Regions from separate parts of the Guyparkeria sp. TX1 genome, predicted to be linked through region 4. Evidence: predicted binding sites of a transcription regulator. Region 4 holds the regulator's gene; each other region holds the start of a gene.

Region 1 (4,579 bases), 160 kb from region 4:
ACGGGCTCACGGTTTGCCAGCAGCGGCGGCGTTAGCGCAGCAACTCGATCGCCTCGTCGATGACGTTCGGGTCGTCCGCGCGCCGGGGTGATTGCTCGCTCAGGTGACGGCGGTAGGCACGCGCGCCGGGGCGGCCCTGGAACAGGGTCAGTATCGGCTTGATCAGGGTGGGCAGACGGGTGCCGCGGGCGATCTCGGCTGCCGCGTAGTCTCGATACGCCAGCAGCGCAGCCAGCCGGTCGGCGGTTTTCCCGTCGTCGAACAGGGCCGCATCGATGTCGGCCAGCAGGCCGACGTTCTGATAGGCCGCTCGGCCGACCATCACGCCATCGACCTCGGCGAGCGCGGCGCGCATCGCCTCGATCTCCGTCAGCCCGCCGTTGAGCACCACGGTCAGGTCCGGACGTTCCCGCTTTAATCGCGTGGCGAACTCCGGTCGAAGGGGTGGCACGTCGCGATTCTGCTTGGGTGAAAGCCCCTTCAGCCAGGCCTTGCGGCTGTGGACGATGAATACCTCGGCACCACCCTGGTCGGCGACGATGTCGACGAATTCACGGAATTCATCATAGGTTTCCTGGTGATCGATGCCGATGCGGCTCTTGACCGTCACCGGCACGTCGACCGCCTCGCGCATGGCGGTAACGCACTCGGCTACCAGTGCCGGCTGCGCCATCAGGCAGGCACCGAACGCCCCGTTCTGTACCCGGTCGCTGGGGCAACCCACGTTGAGATTGATCTCGTCATAGCCCCAGTCGGCACCGATCCGCGCCGCCTCGGCCAGGGCCTGGGGATCGGAACCACCCAGTTGCAGGGCGACCGGGTGCTCGCTTTCATCGAAACGCAGGTGCCGTTCGACATCCCCGTGCAGCAGCGCGCCGGTGGTCACCATCTCCGTGTACAGCCGTGCGTGCCGGCTCAGCTGGCGGGCGAGAAGCCGGTAATGCCGATCCGTCCAGTCCAGCATCGGGGCAATGCAGAAGCGCCAGGGGCTGGGCGACGGCGTCGGGGCAGGGGCGGTTGATGGGCTCGGATCGGTCATGACGGCGGTTCGCTCTCTCAGGGAGCGGCATTGTAGCGGGGGTAATGCCGAACGTCAGGGCAGTAAGGCCTTGATGATGGCGCTCAACCCGGCGATCGCCGCGATGCCGAGAATGATCGGACGCAGCGCACCGAACGGGATGCGGTTGACCAGGTGCCCCGAGGCCAGGAAGCCGGCCAGTGTGCCGGGCAGGAGGGTGGCGAACAGCCACCACTCTCGGGTACCGATGAAACCACTGAAGAACAGGGCCACGGCACTCGCCAGGCTCGCGAACAGGAAGAAGGCGGAGAGATTGGCCCGCACCAACGGCCCCTGCTCGTTCTGGTAGATCAGGGCGATTGGCGGCCCACCCACGGCGGTGATGGTGCCCATGTAGCCCGAGGCGGCCCCGGCGATCACGCTGTTGCGCGGATTGAGGGCCGGATGGATGCCGACCACGCTCAAGACAACGGCGAGCAGGATGAGGATGCCGAAGGCGAGTTCGAAGCCCCGCGCGGTGAGCAGCGCCAGGGTCACGACGGCGAGCAGTGTGCCGACGATGTCGCCACCAATGGCGAATCGCACCGGGCGGAAACTCAGACTCGAGCGGCTGCGCCACAGGATCAGGACGGTCAGCAGCACGGCGTTGAGGATCAACGGGCCGGGCAGGAACAGCGGGCTGATCAGAAACAGCAACGGCGCCGATAGGGTGCCGATGCCGTAGCCGGCCAGCCCCTGCAGAAAGGCGCCGGCGAAGATGGCGAGGTTGGCCAGCAGCAATTGAAGAAGGGTGATGTCGTCCACGGGGCCTCGCGAGGGGCTGGCAACGAAAAATCCCCGGCGGGGCCGGGGATGACGGAACCGTTGGGCCATCGCTCACGCGATGGGGCCAATGGCCGATTGGATCAGGCGTAGGTGTTGATTTGACCGCCGACCGGACCATCGCTGGCCGCGGTGCTGGTCTGGCCACCACTCTGGCCGATCGACTCGATCAGCGGCGCCATTGCCTGCTCCTGCGTGTCCATCGCCTGTTTCTGTACGCGCACACCCACTTCCTGTGCCAGTTGTGCGTTCGCCATGGCAGTTTGCATGCTGCCGGCGGCGGATACCGAGTCGGCCATGATGCCTCCTCCGTCGAAACGTGAGTTTATGGGCATATCACTAGCCGTGAATATGCTCGACGCACGATCAGTGTACGCTGCTCCGCCTTTGAATTCACCTTCGCCAAAACGGCTTTCTGGCGCCCTTTGCATAAGGGTTCGCTAATTTGCGTGGGCAGGCTAAAGGTTTGCCTGCTTCGGCCGAAAAATCGATCGAAAGAAATTATCGCAAGTCATCGGTCTCAAGGAGTCGTAATGAACCGGCTGAACAACACCACCAAGATCCTTCTGGCGTTTGCCGTGTCCGCCGTGCTGTTTATCGGCGCACTCGGCTACGCGCTGATCCAGATGGACTCCGTCTCGGCGGAATACAAGCGCGTACAACTGGAGGACAACGCCCGTGTCGAGGCGTTGCAGGACATCATGAGCAACGGCCTGCTGGGTGGTGTGGCGACCCGAAACAAGGTCTTCCGTCCCAATCTCGAGGCGGCGATCAAGGTCGCCGGCAAGACCGACGAAGTGGTGCGTGCCGCCTTGGTCGAGGCCCGTTCGCTCACCTCGGCGGACAACGCCGAGGCCCAGGGCCTGCTCGATGACATCGAGACCCGCTGGGAACGCGTCATGGCGGCCCGCTTGGCGGTCTTCGACCAGGTCGATGCCGGCAATATCGAGCGCGCCCAGCAGATCCTGGTGCAGGACGAGCATCCGGACTGGCAGCAGATCCGCAAGAACATCCAGTCGCTGATCGCCACGGCCAAGGAGCGCGAGGATGCACGTACAGAGGCGGCCGAGGACCACATGCTCGAGGCGCGCGCGGCCACCTTGTTCATCGGTGCCGTGGCACTGGGCGTGGGTATCTTCCTGCTGGTGCTGGTAATGGCGACCTTTACCCGCCGCATCCATCGCGTGATTCGCGCCATGGAGGACATTGCCGAAGGCGAGGGTGACCTGACCCGCCGACTGCCGGTGACCGGCAACGACGAGTTCGCCAAGCTCTCCCGCGCCTTCAACCGCTTCGTCGAGCGCATCCACAACCTCGTCCACGAGATTACCGATTCGACTGGCCAGCTCGCCGCCTCGGCCGAGGAAATGTCGATGATCACGCGCCAGTCGCGCGAGAGCACCCACGAGCAGAACGAGCAGACTCAGATGGTGGCCTCGGCGATCGAGGAGCTGACCGCTACCACCCGCGAGATCGCCGAGAACACCAACCAGACCGCGAGTGCCTCCAACGAGACCGAGGAGGTCACGCACAACGGTCAGCAGGCCCTCAAGCGCTCGATGGATACCGTGCATGAGCTGATGGGCTCGATGCGCAACACCGCCGAGTCGATCGGCGAGCTCGAGTCGCAGACCAAGGACATCGGCAAGGTGCTCGACGTGATCCAGGGCGTGGCCGAGCAGACCAACCTGCTGGCCCTGAACGCGGCTATCGAGGCGGCCCGAGCCGGCGAACAGGGCCGGGGCTTTGCGGTGGTGGCCGAAGAGGTGCGCAACCTCGCCAGCCGCACGCAACAGTCCACCGAGGAGATCAAGGGCATCATCGACGGCCTGCGCGAGCGGGCGCATCGGACGGTCGAGGCAATGGAAGTCAGCCAGTCACAGGGCGAGGCGACGCTGGAGGCGGTCAACGAGACCGACGAGTCGCTGGATGCGGTGGTGCGCCACGTCAATCACATCAACGAGATGACCATGCAGATTGCCACCGCCGCCGAGGAGCAGTCGGCCACGGTCGAAGAGGTCAATCGCAACCTCGAGCGCATCCGCGCCAAGAGCGAGGAGCTCGACGATGCCTCGCAGCAGGTATCCACCGCGGGTGGTGACCTCACGCGGTTGTCGGCCAACCTCGACGGGCTGGTCAATCGCTTCAAGACCTGAGGCGATATCGACGTCATGAACGTACGAAGGCCGGCAATTCAAATATGCCGGCCTTTTTCGTTGCTGTTGTGATGAGGGCGCTGGTTACCGCGGTGCGGGGTCTTCCCGTCAGAGGGGGCTGCGGCCCAGACGTCGCACGAATGGCAGGCGTCGCCAGAGGCTGGGGCGGGTATCGGTCAGATCCCGACAGGTCTCGCACTGGCCGGCGCGCGGGCGCCGAGCGGTGAGCGGTTCGACCCGCATTGGTGATGGTCCGCAACCCGGCTCCCAGGCCGAGAGCGGTTCCTCGTGGATCATCACGTCGGCACCGGGGAAGGTGCGTAGCAGCTTGGCCTCGATCTCGTCACCGATCTGGTGCGCGCGGTTGAGATCGATGTGATTGTCGAGATACAGGTACAGCTGGATGATCATCGTCTGCCCGGCCAGGCGGGTGCGGATCTGGTTGACGGCATGCACCGACGGGTGAGCCGTGGCGATCTGCGCGATGCGCATCTCGGTGCCGTCGAGCACCTCCCGGTCCATCAGGTGATCGAGTGCCTCCCGGCCGACCTTCCACGCGCTGTAGAGCACGAAGATGCCCACC
Region 2 (4,579 bases), 180 kb from region 4:
GCTGCACCGCCTCGAGGCGCTCGACCATCAGGCGGTAAAGGGTTTCGAACAGGTGTTCGGGGTCGTTGACGTGCTTGCGGCTGACCTCGTCGGTCAACTCGTCGATCAGGGCGGCGGTCGTGGCCTGACCGACATCGGCCATGATCAGGCGCGTTTCCAGTTCCTCGATCAGCTCATCGTCGATCTGTTTCTTGCCCAGGAACAGGTCGCCCAGCCCCTCGGTCAGTCCCGACCGGGTCTTGGCCAGTCGACTGAACAGCGAGCCGGACTGCTCCGGCTTGGGCGTCGCCATGGCGGGCGCTTTGCCGGCGGATGGCGACTCGGCGACGGATTCCTGACGCCCGCCGCTCTCTTCCGGTACCGGCGTGGCGGTCGGTTCCTCGGCGACGGCAGGCTCGGTCGGTCGGGCGGTTTCCGGCGCCGGCTCAGGTGCTGGCTGAGCTGGTTGATCGTTTTCGGTTGCTGGTTCGCCTGGGCCAGTGTTGTCGGCCCCGGCCGAATCGACCGCGGGGAGGTCCTGAGGGATGTCGTCATGGACCTTGGCGGCTTCGTTCTTGCGCTTTTTGCGTCTGAGAAATCCGAACATGAAATCGATGGTACCTAGGTTCGCGGCCGATGTTTGGCAGGGCGCAGCGGTGCCCCGCATGGCGCCGACGGAGTTTATCATGCAGGCCATGCCCGGCGGCTTCGGTCACCGGCCACCGGCGGCAGCCACCCGGCGTCGCCCCATCATCCATCAGTGATCGGCAAGGAGAGTCTTCATGCCCAGCACCCCCAAGGGGCGAGGCCCGGCACGCGGCGAGCAGGTGCGCATTATCGGTGGGGAGTGGCGCTCGCGGCGTCTGCGCTTCCCGTCGGCGCGTGATCTGCGCCCGACACCGGACCGCGTGCGCGAGACGTTGTTCAACTGGCTGGGGCAGAGCTTGCCGGGATGGCGGGTGCTCGATCTGTTTGCCGGCAGCGGCGTGCTGGGCATCGAGGCGCTTTCACGCGGAGCCGCGTGGGTGGGATTCGTCGAACGATCGGCGCGGGTGGCGAAAGCGCTGGAGGAAAACCTGGCCCGCATGGATGCTTCACCCGAGCGATTCTCGGTGTGGGCCATGAATGCCCGCCACTGGTTGTCGGCGGTGCCCGAGGCGCTGGACGGGCCGATCGACCTGGTCTTTCTCGACCCGCCGTTCCGTCAGCCCGAGTTGTTGCAGGGGGCACTGGACGCCCTGGCGGAGGCGCCCTGGCTGGCCGAGGATGTGCGGGTGTTTGTCGAGGGCGCGGCGCTCGAGTCGCTCAGGCTTCCGGATGGTTTCATCGTGAGCCGTGAGACGCGAGCCGGGGAGAGCCGTTCGCTATTGCTCGAACGGCGGGCCTGATGTCTCAGGCATCGCCCAGCGTCCGGCCACGGTTGCCGGCGTTGTGCTCGGTGCCGCCGGCGGTGTAGAGCGAGCCTGCCGGCTCGTCGCGCTGGGTCAGGAAATCGATCCGTTCACCGAGGAAATGATCGATGCGCCGCAGGGCCATCAGGTTGGTCTCCGAGAGGTCACGAAAGTGGCGGGCGGTGCTCTTGAGTTCGTCCCAGGTGGCGTTCGCGGATGCGTTCTCGCGTTCCAGTGCCGTTTGGGTGTCGGTCTCGCCCACAGCCGCCAACCACTCCAGCCGAGCCTGTTCGGCCTCGGCCAGTGCCTGATTGTGTTCGCGGATCTGGCGGAAGACCTCGTCGAACTCGTCGAGTGACGGGGTTTCCTGGCGTCGCAGCAGGGCGGCGAGTGCCTGGTGGTCGTCGAGCAGCGCCCGTGCCGGCTCGAGCATGTCGGCCAGCCAGCCGGTGGGCGAGGGGTTGTTATTGGCGGGGGCGCTGGTATCGAACTGGGTCATTTTGGGTGCCTGCTTGGCGTTCCTGCTTGATGTTCACGAATAACGGGAAGTCAGCATGAGCATACGAATTGTCCGCGCCCAATAGAAGCACCCCGGTCGGGTCATCCCGCCGGGGTGTCTTGTGCCGCGCCTGGCCGGCGCCCTGGTCATCCAGGGATTAGAGCGATTAGAGCGTCTCGAACTGGCGCAGCTTCTCGGCGATCCGGCCGGAATCGATCTGGTATTCGCCCTGGCTGATCAAATCCTTGATGCGATCGACCTTGGCTTGATCGAAGGGGGCGGATTCGGCCAGCGCCTGACCCATTTCCTGGAGCTGGGAAGCCCCGCTGGAGAGCGTCACGGCGTCATCCTCCTTGATGCCCGTCGTCGCGCTGCCGGCTGCTTGTTGGCCCTCGCCCTTGGCCTCGGCCCGATTACGGGACGAGTCCAGCGAGGAATTCGGGCCCAGATTGCGCGGGCCGAAGCCGTTGATTTCGTTTGCCATGGTGATTGATCCTTCCTGTCTCGGACAACGTGTCCGCGCCGTGGCACGGGCCCGACTGGCAGGCGTCTAGGTTAACTCAAAATGTCCCGTCGCCCTTGAGCATCGGCCGGTCAACGCAAAACTTTAGCGCCAACTGAAATACTTTTGAAAATTGACGATCATCGTCGGATTCCTGTCACCCGTTTAGCGGCCGATCGCCTCGACGGTGCGACTGTCGACCACGACGGTCTCGATCACGTTGCCGGAGCCGGTGTTCTTCACCTTGACTCGCTGCCCCACACCGGCGCGGCCCTGTACCTCGCCGGTCGAGCCGACCACGAACCCGCCATGGCCGACCTGGATGGAGACGATGTCGCCACGCTCGACCACCGCGTTGATGCCCAGGTTGTGCGCGGTCACCAATTGCCCCGACTGTAGAGGTTGAGTCGCCATCATGCCGACAAGTTCCGCCGGGTCGGTGTAGTACTGACGGCGGGCGCGGTTGGCATCTACGGTGGCCAGATCCAGATCCTCGATGCTCAGCACGTCACCGGCGGCCAGTGGCCGGGCGGCAACCACCGCCTGCTGACGGCGGGAGAGTTCGACCGGGACGTAGATGCGCCAGGGCGAGTTGCCGTGACAACTGACCTTCACCGTCTGGCGGCCGCGATTGAGGTTGAGCGGGCGGCCCTCGTTGATCTCCAGTGCCTGATCGCACACACCCAGGCGTAGCCGCGGATCGAGTCGCCCGGCTCGCAGGGTGAGCTGATCATTGCCGCTTTCCTGCGCGTCGAGGAACGCCTCCATGGCCTGGCTGACCTGCATCTGAACGGTCTCGGGGGCGTCGCCCGGCTCGGCTTGCGCCAAGACCGGTGCCAGTAACCAGCCGGCCAGCATCAGCATCGAACACAGCAAGGCCTTGCTGGCTGGTGTGCCTTTCGGTCGGGCGATAACGCGGGAATTACTCATCGGGATGCAATCATGACCTCGGGTTGCTTGCACCGCGTTGTTAAGCACTTACCATGCCACTCCCTGCGTCCGGCGTCCTTCTCTCCGACGCTGCGGCGGGGTGGGCGCAACCCTCGGACGACTGCGCTACCATGCCGGTACGACGTCGTTGCCGAATCGTTGAAGCGGATCGGTCAGATCAGCCCGGTCGAAGGGGCGGGATTGAGTGCGATGCTAAAGATTGCGTCGACCGGGCCGATACCACGTCTGATTAACAAAGACTCCCCGCCACTTTCTGCGTCACCAGGACAGGACTAGCCGTGAAAAGCAACGTGATGTCATCAGTCGATTCCCGTACCCAGCTGGCCGGTCGCAACCGACTGGAGTTGCTGGTGTTCGGTCTGGGCACCGATCAGCGTTTCGGGATCAATGTCTTCAAGGTCCGCGAGGTGATTCGTTGTCCCAAGCTGACTGACGTGCCGCACTCGGACAGCTCGATTCGCGGGATTGCCGACGTGCGCGGGCACACGATCACCGTCATCGATCTGTCGGAGGCGATCGGCAAGGGGCGCATGACCGACGAGCAGGTGCAGAACGCCTTCGTCATCATCACCGAGTACAACCGTGCCGTGCAGGGGTTCCTGGTGCATTCGGTCGACCGGATCGTCAACCTGTCCTGGAAGGAAGTGCTGACCCCGCCGAGCGGGACCAACAACTCAAACTTCCTGACGGCCGTGGCGCGGATCGACAAGCAGCTGGTCGAGATCATCGACGTCGAGCAGATTTTCGCGCGCGTCGTCGGCGTGGCCGATACAGTCTCCGACGACGTGATCGGCGAGTACGGCGAGATCGCCAAGGGGTCGGATCTGGTGCTGGTGGTCGATGACTCGGTGGTCGCGCGCAAGCAGGTGGAAAGTACGCTCGAGCAGATGCACTTGAAATCGGTGGTCACCAAGAACGGTCAGGAGGCGATCGACACGCTCCGGCGCTGGAAGGAGAAGCAGCCCGAGCAACTCGAGCGGCTGGCCATGGTGGTCTCGGACATCGAGATGCCCACGATGGACGGTTACACGCTGACCTCGCTGATCCGCCAGGACTCGCAGCTCAAGGGCATCTACGTGATCCTGCACTCCTCGCTCAGTGGCGTGTTCAACGAAAAGATGGTCAAGCAGGTCGGTGCCGACCGCTTTATCCCGAAGTTCCACCCGGATGACCTGGCCCGGGTCGTGGGTGAAGCGCTTCGCCGCCACGAGGTGCACCACGCCGTGGACGAGGCTTGACCCGCGGCATGAAGGCCGA
Region 3 (4,579 bases), 180 kb from region 4:
CTCTTCGGCCACGGCGCTCTGCTGTTCGGCGGCACTGGCGATCTGGAAGTTCAGGTCGTTGATGCCGTTTACACCGTTGGCGATTTCGCCCAGGGCCGCCTCGGTTTCCGACATGGCCTGGGTGCTGTGATCGACCTGGTTGTGGGCGCGCTGCATTGCGGCCACGGCGGCATTCGAGCGTGATTGCAGCCGGTCGATCATGCCGTGGATTTCCTCGGTGGAGCCCTGGGTGCGTGAGGCCAGCGCGCGGACTTCCTCGGCGACCACCGCGAAGCCTCGGCCATGCTCGCCGGCGCGGGCCGCCTCGATCGCAGCATTCAGGGCCAGCAGGTTGGTCTGGTCGGCGATCGCGCCGATCACGTCGAGCACCTTGCCGATCTCCTCGGATTCCGCCTTGAGCGAATCGATGGTGTCCGAGGACTGGCGGATCTCGTCGGAGAGGATGCCGACCGCGTTCACGGCATTGCCGAGGATGGTCTGGCCGTGCTTGGCCGAGTCGTTGGCCGCCTGGGCGCTGCTGGAGGCGTCCGATGCATTGCGGGCGACGTCCTCAACGGTGGCGGTCATCTCGTTCATGGCCGCGGCAACCTGCTCGATCTCCTGCATCTGGCGGGCCACGCCGCGATCGGTCTGCTCGGAGACCGCCGAGGTCTCTTCGGCGGCCGACGCGAGTTGCTCGGAGGCTTCGCCGATGCGCTTGAGGGTGTCGCGCAGGGATTCGCGCGCGGTGTTCATGTGCGTGATGATCTCGGCAATCTCGTCACGGCTGTCAAGCGTCACCGGCTCGTTGAGGTTGCCCTCGGCGAAGTTGGTGGCAAAGCGATCGGCCGCCTTCAGGCCACGGGTCACCCCATGGATGATCCAGGCGGCGATGGCGATGATGATCAGCACGTTGAGCAGCGTGATGCCGATCGAGATCAACACGTCCTGCTCGACCCGCTCGCTGGTGCGCTCAAGCTCTTCCTCCATGTTGCCGCGCAGGATGCCCTCGTAATGGCTCGCTGCCTGCTCGAAACTCGGCAGCACCTCGGTGAGCGTGAGGATGAGCAGGGCCTGGGCGCCGACGAAGTTGCCTTCCTCGAGCTTTTCGATCAACGGCACGAAGGCGACGTTGACCAGTTCTTCCTGCGTGGCGAACAGTGCCTGCTGAGCCTCGTTGGATTCGGTCTGGCGATGCTTGATGGCGGCGATCTTGGCGTTGACGTCTTCCAGCGCGGCGAGGTTGTCGCGGATGATATCCATGTGCTGGTCGATGCCGTGGGCGTGCATGGCGGCAGTGCGCCCCTGCGGGTCGTGTTGCAGCGCCAGCAGCGACTGGGTGGTCATCTGGTTGAGCAATTGCACTGACGTGCCGACATGGTCGATCGGCATGATGCGCAACTCGTGGTTCTTCTCGGCGAGTTCATGGCCCTTGAGCTCGGCATAAATGCCGAAAAGGCTGGTGCCGACGGTGGCCGCGCCGGCAAGGACCACGAGGAGGATGAGTTTGGCCTTGATCGTCATGGTGGTGGCAATGCTCCTGTAGTGGCTCGAGTCGCCCTGTGGTCACTCTGGCAACAGCGCGCCGTTCTATGAGTGGCGCGTCGGTGAGGGGGCTCTCGCTCGTCTTATTGGTTCTATCGGTCGACCGGCGCCCGACTTTAGCGACGCGCGTGACTTTTCGTCCGCGTCGCGGTGAGTGGCTGCAGTGCTAGCCAGAATCGTGCCGAAGGGGGAAGCGCTGATCTGATGCGGTTTCTTTCGAAAGCGACGTCGCCAGCGCAGGCTGAGGGTCAATGGTTTGACGTACGCTCGCGGATTCGTTGACGTCCGAAACAAAAAGCCCCACGCCGAGTGGCGCGGGGCTTGCCGTCGTCGAACGGGGCGATTGATTAGCCGCCGCTTTGCTCGATTGCCTGCAGCATGACGTTTGCCGGACGATAGCCAGGCATGGCCGCGCCGTTGGGCAGGATGGTGTACGGGGTGCCGCTCATGCCGAGACGGTTGGAGAGGGCCATGTTCTCTTTGATCATGTCGTTGTGGCATGCCTCGGCATCAACCGAGTCGCCCTTCATGGCGCGATCGAGCGCCTCTTTCGGGTCATCCGCACACGCTACCTTCGAGGAGAGCTCGAAGCCTTTCGAGCCCGGCCCTTGCCGCGGCGTGAGGATGTAGGTCACCTCGACACCGGCCTCACGCAGTTTCGGCAGTTCCTTGTGGAGCTTGTCGCAGAATGGGCAGGTGGGGTCGGTCAGAATGGTGATCGAGTGCTTGGTCTCGCCTTCGGCCGGGTAGACCAGCTTGCGCTCATCGGAGATGTCCTCAAGGGTCGTCAGGCGCTGGGAATCCTGCTTGCCCTGGGTCAGGTTCTGTCGGCTCTCGACGTCGATCAGGTCACCGGCGATCAGGTACTTGCCGTCGGCCGTGACGTAGGCGATCTGCCCGTTGGAGGTCAGCTCGTAGATGCCCTTGGCGGGCGTCTCCTCGATCGAGTCGATCGGCACGCCCGGCATGTGCTCTTGAATGCTGGCGGTAATCGAGTCCTTGTCATCCGCGAGGACCGCGGTGGTCGGCAGGGCTAGGGCGAAGGCCAGCGGCAGGGCGGTCAGTCCGCGGCGGGAGGCAAGCGGAAAGCGTGTGTTTCGCATCGTGTAGTCAACCTGGGTTTGTATGGCTATGTCCGGATATTTGACCGGCGGCTCGGTTGGAGTACCGAGCGCCGTCGGGGTTCCATTGTGTCATCTGTGGGTCGTCCGGCGAATTCCAACCTTTCCTGGCGCGTCCTGCACAAGCGGATTTGACGGAACGTTGCCCTTGGAGATGCCTGGGGGGGTGCCCGCGGGGCGGCCTCAGCCGCGCGGGTGGTGCTCGGCGTGCAGGGCCTGCAGGCGAGCGGTGGCGACGTGGGTGTAGATCTGGGTGGTCGACAGATCGGCGTGACCGAGCAGCATCTGCAGGGCGCGCAGATCCGCCCCGTGGTTGAGCAGGTGCGTGGCGAAGGCATGTCGCAGGGTATGGGGCGAGGGTAGGCGCGCCAGCCCTGCGTGGCGGGCGTGATGCTTGAGCCGATACCAGAACGCCTGACGGGTCAGGGGAGCGGCCCGGCTGGTGACGAATACCGCGGCGGTCTGTCGCTCGCCCAGCATGGCCGGGCGGCCTTCGTCGAGGTAGCGGCGCAGCCAGTCGATCGCCTCGTCGCCGATCGGCACCAGGCGTTCGCGTCCCCCCTTGCCCGTGATGCGTGCCAGGCCGTGGGCGAGGTGGATCTCGTTGAGGGTCAGGTTGACCAATTCGGAAACCCGCAGCCCGGTGGCGTAGAGCGTTTCGAGCATCGCGCGGTCGCGCAGGCCCAGCGGAGAGCCGGTGTCGGGGGCATTCAGCAGGCCCTCGACGTCGGCCTCGCTCAGATCGGTCGGCAGGGCGCGCGGACGGCGCGGTGCCGGCAGGTCGGTGGCCGGGTTGGGCTGGATCAGGCCTTCGCGATTGGCCCAGGCATAGAACCGGCGCAGCGCGGAACGCATGCGGCCCACGGAGCGCGGGGCCGCTCCCTCGGCCAGTCGCTCGCCGAGCAGGCGGTTCAGGGCATTGCCGTCGGCATCGGCGAGAGCATGGCTTTCGTCCAGGGCGGCGGTACCCGACAGGCGGCGCGCGGTCAGCTCCAGGTCGCGTCGATAGGCCGCACGACTGTTATCGGCCAGGTTTTCCTCCAGCCAAAGGGCCTCGATGAAGGCCGTGATCAATTCGTCGTCCCGCATCAGGCGAGCCCTCGGTGGATCGTGTTCGTCGGCAGACAGTATGACGTGTCGGATCGGAACCATGGCAGCGAAACGCTTGATCTGGCAATGGATCGGCGAGGATTCCCCACCTTTTCAGACCGGTTGTCCACTCTTTTATCCACAATCAGGCCGCCTTTTGTGCCGACTTACCACAGCCGGCGCGAGGGTGCCAAGCCCTGCGGGGCCGATAGCCGGTCAGCGGCGATTTTAAATCTTAAGTCTTATACATAACAACATGTTATGAATTTACATGCGGTGAGTCGATTGTGCTGGCCAAAAAATGCGCAATCCGTGCAACTGCCTGATCGGGCTTTGTCCGACGTGGTTGTTGGCGTGTTTTCCACTAGGTTGTCCACAGCTTCTGTGCATAAGTGAAATCCGCTTGGGGCAATCCCTTTTCCAGCAACCGGTTAGCGACGGTTTCTGTGGTTCTGTTCGGGGTGTTGTTGCTAAGTCGGGCGCGGGTTCCCAAGGTGTTTCCCAGCCTCGCGGCGAATTTTGCTAATCTTGCGCGGTGCGATTGCCCCGAGATCAAGCCGGGGCAGCGCCTGTTTCAACAGGCGCGACAAAACCGATTCACGATTACCGATGGAGTCTTTATGGATAACCTCGAGTCCATTCTGAGCGAGAACCGTGTCTTCTCGCCGGCGCCGGAATTTTCGGACCGCGCGAGAATCGGGTCGCGAGCGGCCTTCGATGCGCTGGTCGCCGAGGCCGAGCGTGATTTCGAGGGCTTCTGGGCGCGATTAGCGCGCGAGTTCGTCACCTGGGATACGCCATTCACCCAGACGCTGGACGACTCGAACGCGCCGTTCTTCAAGTGG
Region 4 (4,579 bases):
CCGCTCGTTCGTCCAACCGAACCCCGTCGCACTGGGACTGGCTGGTCGAGGATCAGGGCGCGGCCGAGGGGCGCCTGTCGACGCTGACCGAGGAGGTGGCGCAGCTGCGTGACCTGTTCGAACGGCAACTGTCGGTAATGGAATGGCATCGTTTCAGTCAGGCGCACCCTGCCGAGGTCTCCACCGTCCAGCGGCTGCAGGATATCGGCCTGCCGACGGGGCTGGCGCGCGAGCTGGGTCGGGCCGCGGCCCAGGCCCAGCCGGAGCGGGCATTCGTCGAGGCGCTCAAGATGCTTGGCGAGCAGCTCGAGAACCGTGCCGAGGACCCGGTCGAGGCCGGCGGTACCTATGCCTTCGTCGGCCCGACCGGCGTGGGCAAGACCACCACGCTTGCGAAGCTGGCCGCCCGCGCGGTGCTGCACCGTGGGCGCGACTCGGTGGCGCTGATCAGCACGGATCGCTTTCGCATCGGCGCCCAGGAGCAGTTGCGCAACTACGCCCGTATCCTTAACGTGCCATTGCATATTGCCCGTGACGAGACGCATCTGGCGCAGTTGCTCGAGGCCGTGTCCGACCGGCACCTGGTGCTGATCGACACCTCCGGGATGTCGCAGCGCGATTTCCGCATGATGCAGAAACTCGAGGCCCTGATGGGGGCGGGCGAGGCGGTCAAGCTGCTGCTGGTGCTGTCGGCCAATGCCCAGTACCCGGCCCTCGAGGACGTCAAGAAACGCTTTGCCGGCCTGCCGTTGCACGGCACCGTGCTGACCAAGCTCGACGAGACCGTCCTGCTCGGCGGCGGCCTGGCCGCCCTGGTTCGCCCGCTGGCCGGTGTCGACGGTGAGCCGCGTCGCCTGCCGCTGGTTTGCGCGGGGGTCGGCCAGCGCGTCCCGGAGGATCTCTGGTTCCCGAAGGCGGCCGACCTGATCAAGCAGGCCCTGGAAATGGGGCAGTCACAACTCGAACACACCGACCGGGATGATCCGCTGTGGATGCTCAATCAAGCCGGATGACACTCCAGCCCACCATTAGCGGCCACGACCAGGCCGACGGGGCGCGCTACGCCAATGCCAATCGCCCGGTGCGGGTGATCGCCGTGACCAGCGGCAAGGGCGGCGTGGGCAAGACCAACGTCTCGGTCAACCTTTCCGTGGCACTCGCCCGCAGCGGCGAGCGGGTGGTGTTGATGGATGCCGACCTGGGGCTCGGCAACGTCGATGTCCTGCTTGGTCTACAGTCCCGGGGCAATCTGTCCCACGTGCTTTCCGGCGAGGCGACTCTCGACGAGATCATGCTCGAAGGCCCCGAGGGTATCGGCATCCTGCCGGCCGCTAGCGGGGTGGCCAGCATGGCCGGTCTGACGGCCGCCGAGAATGCCGGACTGATCTCGGCCTTCTCCGGCATGCGCTGGCCGGTCGACACCCTGGTCGTCGATTCGGCCGCGGGCATCGCCGACTCGGTGGTGCGCTTCGCCGAGGCTGCCAGCGAGGTCGTGGTGGTGGTCTGCGACGAGCCGGCCTCAATCACCGATGCCTACGCCGTCATCAAGGTGCTATCGCGTGAACACGACGTCACCCGTTTCCACGTGGTCGCAAACATGGTGCGCGATGCTGCCGAGGGCCGGCGCCTGTTCGAGAAACTCTCGGTGGCTGCCAAGCGCTTTCTCGACGTGACGCTCACCCACATGGGGTCGGTGCCGTTCGACGATTACCTGCGTCGGGCCGTGCAGCGTCAGAAGACCGTCGTGCAGCTCTACGGCGGGGCGAAGTCGACGCGGGCGTTCACGGCGATGGCCGACAAGGTCAATCAGTGGCCGGTGCCGCGCGGGCCGCAGGGGCAGTTGCAGTTTTTCGTCGAGCGACTGGTGAACAACGCCGAGCTGGACCCCGAGAACCTGTTATGAATGCACGCGCCATGTATCAGAACGTTCAGGCCGGATCGACCGAAGCCCTGGTGGCCAAGCACGCTGACCTGGTCAAGCGAGTGGCTTTTCACCTGCTCGGGCGTCTGCCCTCCCATGTGCAGGCCGAGGATCTGATACAGGCGGGCATGGTCGGGCTGCTCGACGCTGCCCGCCTGTTCGATGGCGACAAGGGGGCCTCGTTCGAGACCTACGCCGGCTTGCGCATTCGCGGCGCAATGCTCGACGAGGTGCGCCGCAACGACTGGGCGCCGCGCTCGGTCTATCGTCGCCAGCGGGAAATCGCGCAGACGGTGGCCGCCATCGAGGCCGACACCGGTCGCGAGGCGCGAGATGCCGAGGTCTGCGAGCGCATGGGCATCACCCTCAACGAGTACCACGCCGCCATCAGTGATTCCTCCTCGGTACACGTCGGTTCGCTGGATCACGGCGGCGAGGCGGAAAACGAGACCTTCGACATTGCCGACCCGAATAGCCAGCAACCCGACGAGGCGCTGGCCGAGAACCACTTCCAGCGCGATCTTGCCGACTGCATCGACGAGCTGCCGGAACGGGAAAGGCTGGTGATGTCCCTGTACTATGTCGAGGAACTCAACCAAAAAGAGATCGGCGCGGTGCTCGGCGTCAGCGAGTCGCGCGTCTGTCAGATTCACAACAAGGCGATCATGCGGCTCAAGACCGCGATGAACGCCTGGAAATAGGGCGCCGGGTGCAGAAAAGGGCTCAATCTTTTCCGCTCGGCGCCGATAGACCCTCCTACCCACGTTCGAACAAGGCAACCTGCCTGGTACTGACAAACGATCCCAGGGGCGAAAATGGACCGAAACATGAAGATCCTCGTGGTGGACGATTTCTCCACGATGCGCCGGATCATCAAGAACCTCCTCAAGGAGCTTGGCTTCACCAACCTCGAGGAGGCCGATGATGGCCAGACGGCACTGCCACTGCTCCGGCAGGGCAATTTCGATTTCCTCGTGACCGACTGGAACATGCCGGGCATGACCGGCATCGACCTGCTGCGAGCGGTTCGTGCCGACCCGAACCTCGCCAGCCTGCCGGTGCTCATGGTGACCGCCGAGGCCAAGCGGGAACAGATCGTGCTCGCCGCCCAGGAGGGCGTGAACGGCTACATCGTCAAGCCGTTCAACGGCGCCACCCTCAAGGAGAAGATCGACAAGATCTTCGAACGCGTCGAATCGTAGGGCCCCGGGATGACTCAAGTACAGGAGCAGGACTTCCAGCCGGTGGTCGGTCGCGAAAAGCGATTGGCCGACGCCCGCGCATTGGTCGAGGCGATCGAGAACGAAGATTCGTCGAGCGAAGCGCAGCTGATCGGTGAACTCACGGCGGCCTATTCGGGCAATATCTTCGACGAGGTCGGTCGGATGACCCGTGAGGTACATGACACCCTCAGGAGCTTTGCCGAGGACGAGCGACTCGGGGCGCTGGCCGAGGACGAGATGCCGGACGCGCGTGATCGCCTGCGCTACGTGATCACCCTGACCGAGCAGGCTGCGACCCGCACCTTGACGGTCACCGAAGAGGCCACCCCCACGGCGGAGCAGATCGTCGAGCGCTCGCAACGGCTCAAGGACGAGCTGGCTAAAGTCGCCGCCAGCGAAGCCGATAACGCTCGTCTGGGGGGCGTGGTCGAGTCGATGACCCGCTACCTGGACTCGACCACCCGCTGTGGCGAGCGACTCAAGGGGCAGTTCACCGAGATCATGATGGCCCAGGAATTCCAGGATCTGTCCGGTCAGCTCCTGATGCGGGTGATCGATCTGCTCGAGCAGCTCGAGGAAAAGCTCGTCGGGCTGTTGCAGATTACCGCCCCGGTCCGCAATGCCAAGGGAGAGGACAGCAAGTCCGTCGCCCCGGCCGAGCGTGCCGAGGATGGCGTCGGGCCGCAGTTGCCCAGCGCCGGCGATAACGTGGTCAAGAATCAGGACGACGTCGACGATCTACTCGCCAGCCTGGGTTTCTGACCCGGTCGATCGAGGGAAATGCCGGGCCCACGTGGCCGGGCGGGAACGTGGCACACCCCGCCGGGGGTCACAGAGCGCAGTGAGAGGCAAGCATGGCATTCGAACCCGACAACGAGCTGTTGCAGGACTTCCTGATTGAGGCCGGTGAGCTGCTCAACGGGCTGGATCAGCAGCTGATCGAGCTGGAGCAGTCGCCCGATGACGCGGACCGGCTCAATTCGGTGTTCCGCGCCTTCCACACCATCAAGGGTGGGGCCGGCTTCCTCGAGGTGCATCCGCTGGTGGAGGTCTGTCACCGCGCCGAGGACATCTTCAACCTGCTGCGCAACCACGAAATCACCATGAACAGCCGGATCATGGACGTGATGCTGCAGGTAATCGACGTGCTCAACAACATGTTCGATTCCCTGCGCGGCGGCCAGTATCCGGAGGACGTCTCCAAGACCTTCCTCAAAGAGATCGAGGCACTGGCGCATCAGGATGCGACTGCGCCGGCCGTCGCTCCAGCCCCGAGTGACCTCACCAGCGACGATATCCCGGCCGACGAGCCGACGGCCGTGGCCGACGAGGACGATGCCTTCGACCGCATGCTGGCCGACTTGGATGCGGCCGAGTCCGAAGCGCCGGTGGCCAGCAGTGGCTCGGGCGATGACCTGATCAGTGACGACGAGTT

Evidence for each region. The regulator FliA, encoded in region 4, starts transcription of late flagellar genes. The targets are predictions, from matches to a motif close to GCTAAAGTTNNNNNNNNNNCNGCCGATA.
Region 1: VWP12_RS05685 (methyl-accepting chemotaxis protein) is a predicted target of FliA. The motif match lies at 2,298-2,325, and genes of this name have one in related genera.
Region 2: flgM (flagellar biosynthesis anti-sigma factor FlgM) is a predicted target of FliA. The motif match lies at 2,454-2,481, and genes of this name have one in related genera.
Region 3: VWP12_RS04185 (methyl-accepting chemotaxis protein) is a predicted target of FliA. The motif match lies at 1,618-1,645, and genes of this name have one in related genera.

What each region holds. Positions count from the first base shown of each region.
Region 1 covers NZ_CP144142.1:1,213,036-1,217,614, forward strand. The annotation lists gene VWP12_RS05665 (hypothetical protein) at 1-35, shown strand, start outside; gene dusA (tRNA dihydrouridine(20/20a) synthase DusA) at 32-1,039, opposite strand; gene VWP12_RS05675 (sulfite exporter TauE/SafE family protein) at 1,094-1,822, opposite strand; gene VWP12_RS05680 (YjfB family protein) at 1,924-2,139, opposite strand; gene VWP12_RS05685 (methyl-accepting chemotaxis protein) at 2,374-3,996, shown strand; gene VWP12_RS05690 (cation diffusion facilitator family transporter) at 4,105-4,579, opposite strand, start outside.
Region 2 covers NZ_CP144142.1:1,236,385-1,240,963, forward strand. The annotation lists gene ftsY (signal recognition particle-docking protein FtsY) at 1-586, opposite strand, end outside; gene rsmD (16S rRNA (guanine(966)-N(2))-methyltransferase RsmD) at 762-1,367, shown strand; gene flgN (flagellar export chaperone FlgN) at 1,372-1,869, opposite strand; gene flgM (flagellar biosynthesis anti-sigma factor FlgM) at 2,036-2,353, opposite strand; gene flgA (flagellar basal body P-ring formation chaperone FlgA) at 2,537-3,301, opposite strand; gene VWP12_RS05805 (chemotaxis protein) at 3,601-4,560, shown strand; gene VWP12_RS05810 (CheR family methyltransferase) at 4,569-4,579, shown strand, end outside.
Region 3 covers NZ_CP144142.1:880,178-884,756, forward strand. The annotation lists gene VWP12_RS04185 (methyl-accepting chemotaxis protein) at 1-1,503, opposite strand, end outside; gene VWP12_RS04190 (DsbC family protein) at 1,872-2,627, opposite strand; gene xerD (site-specific tyrosine recombinase XerD) at 2,829-3,734, opposite strand; gene acs (acetate--CoA ligase) at 4,355-4,579, shown strand, end outside.
Region 4 covers NZ_CP144142.1:1,057,962-1,062,540, forward strand. The annotation lists gene flhF (flagellar biosynthesis protein FlhF) at 1-1,013, shown strand, start outside; gene VWP12_RS04975 (MinD/ParA family protein) at 1,010-1,903, shown strand; gene VWP12_RS04980 (RNA polymerase sigma factor FliA) at 1,900-2,622, shown strand; gene cheY (chemotaxis response regulator CheY) at 2,737-3,123, shown strand; gene VWP12_RS04990 (protein phosphatase CheZ) at 3,133-3,906, shown strand; gene VWP12_RS04995 (chemotaxis protein CheA) at 3,999-4,579, shown strand, end outside.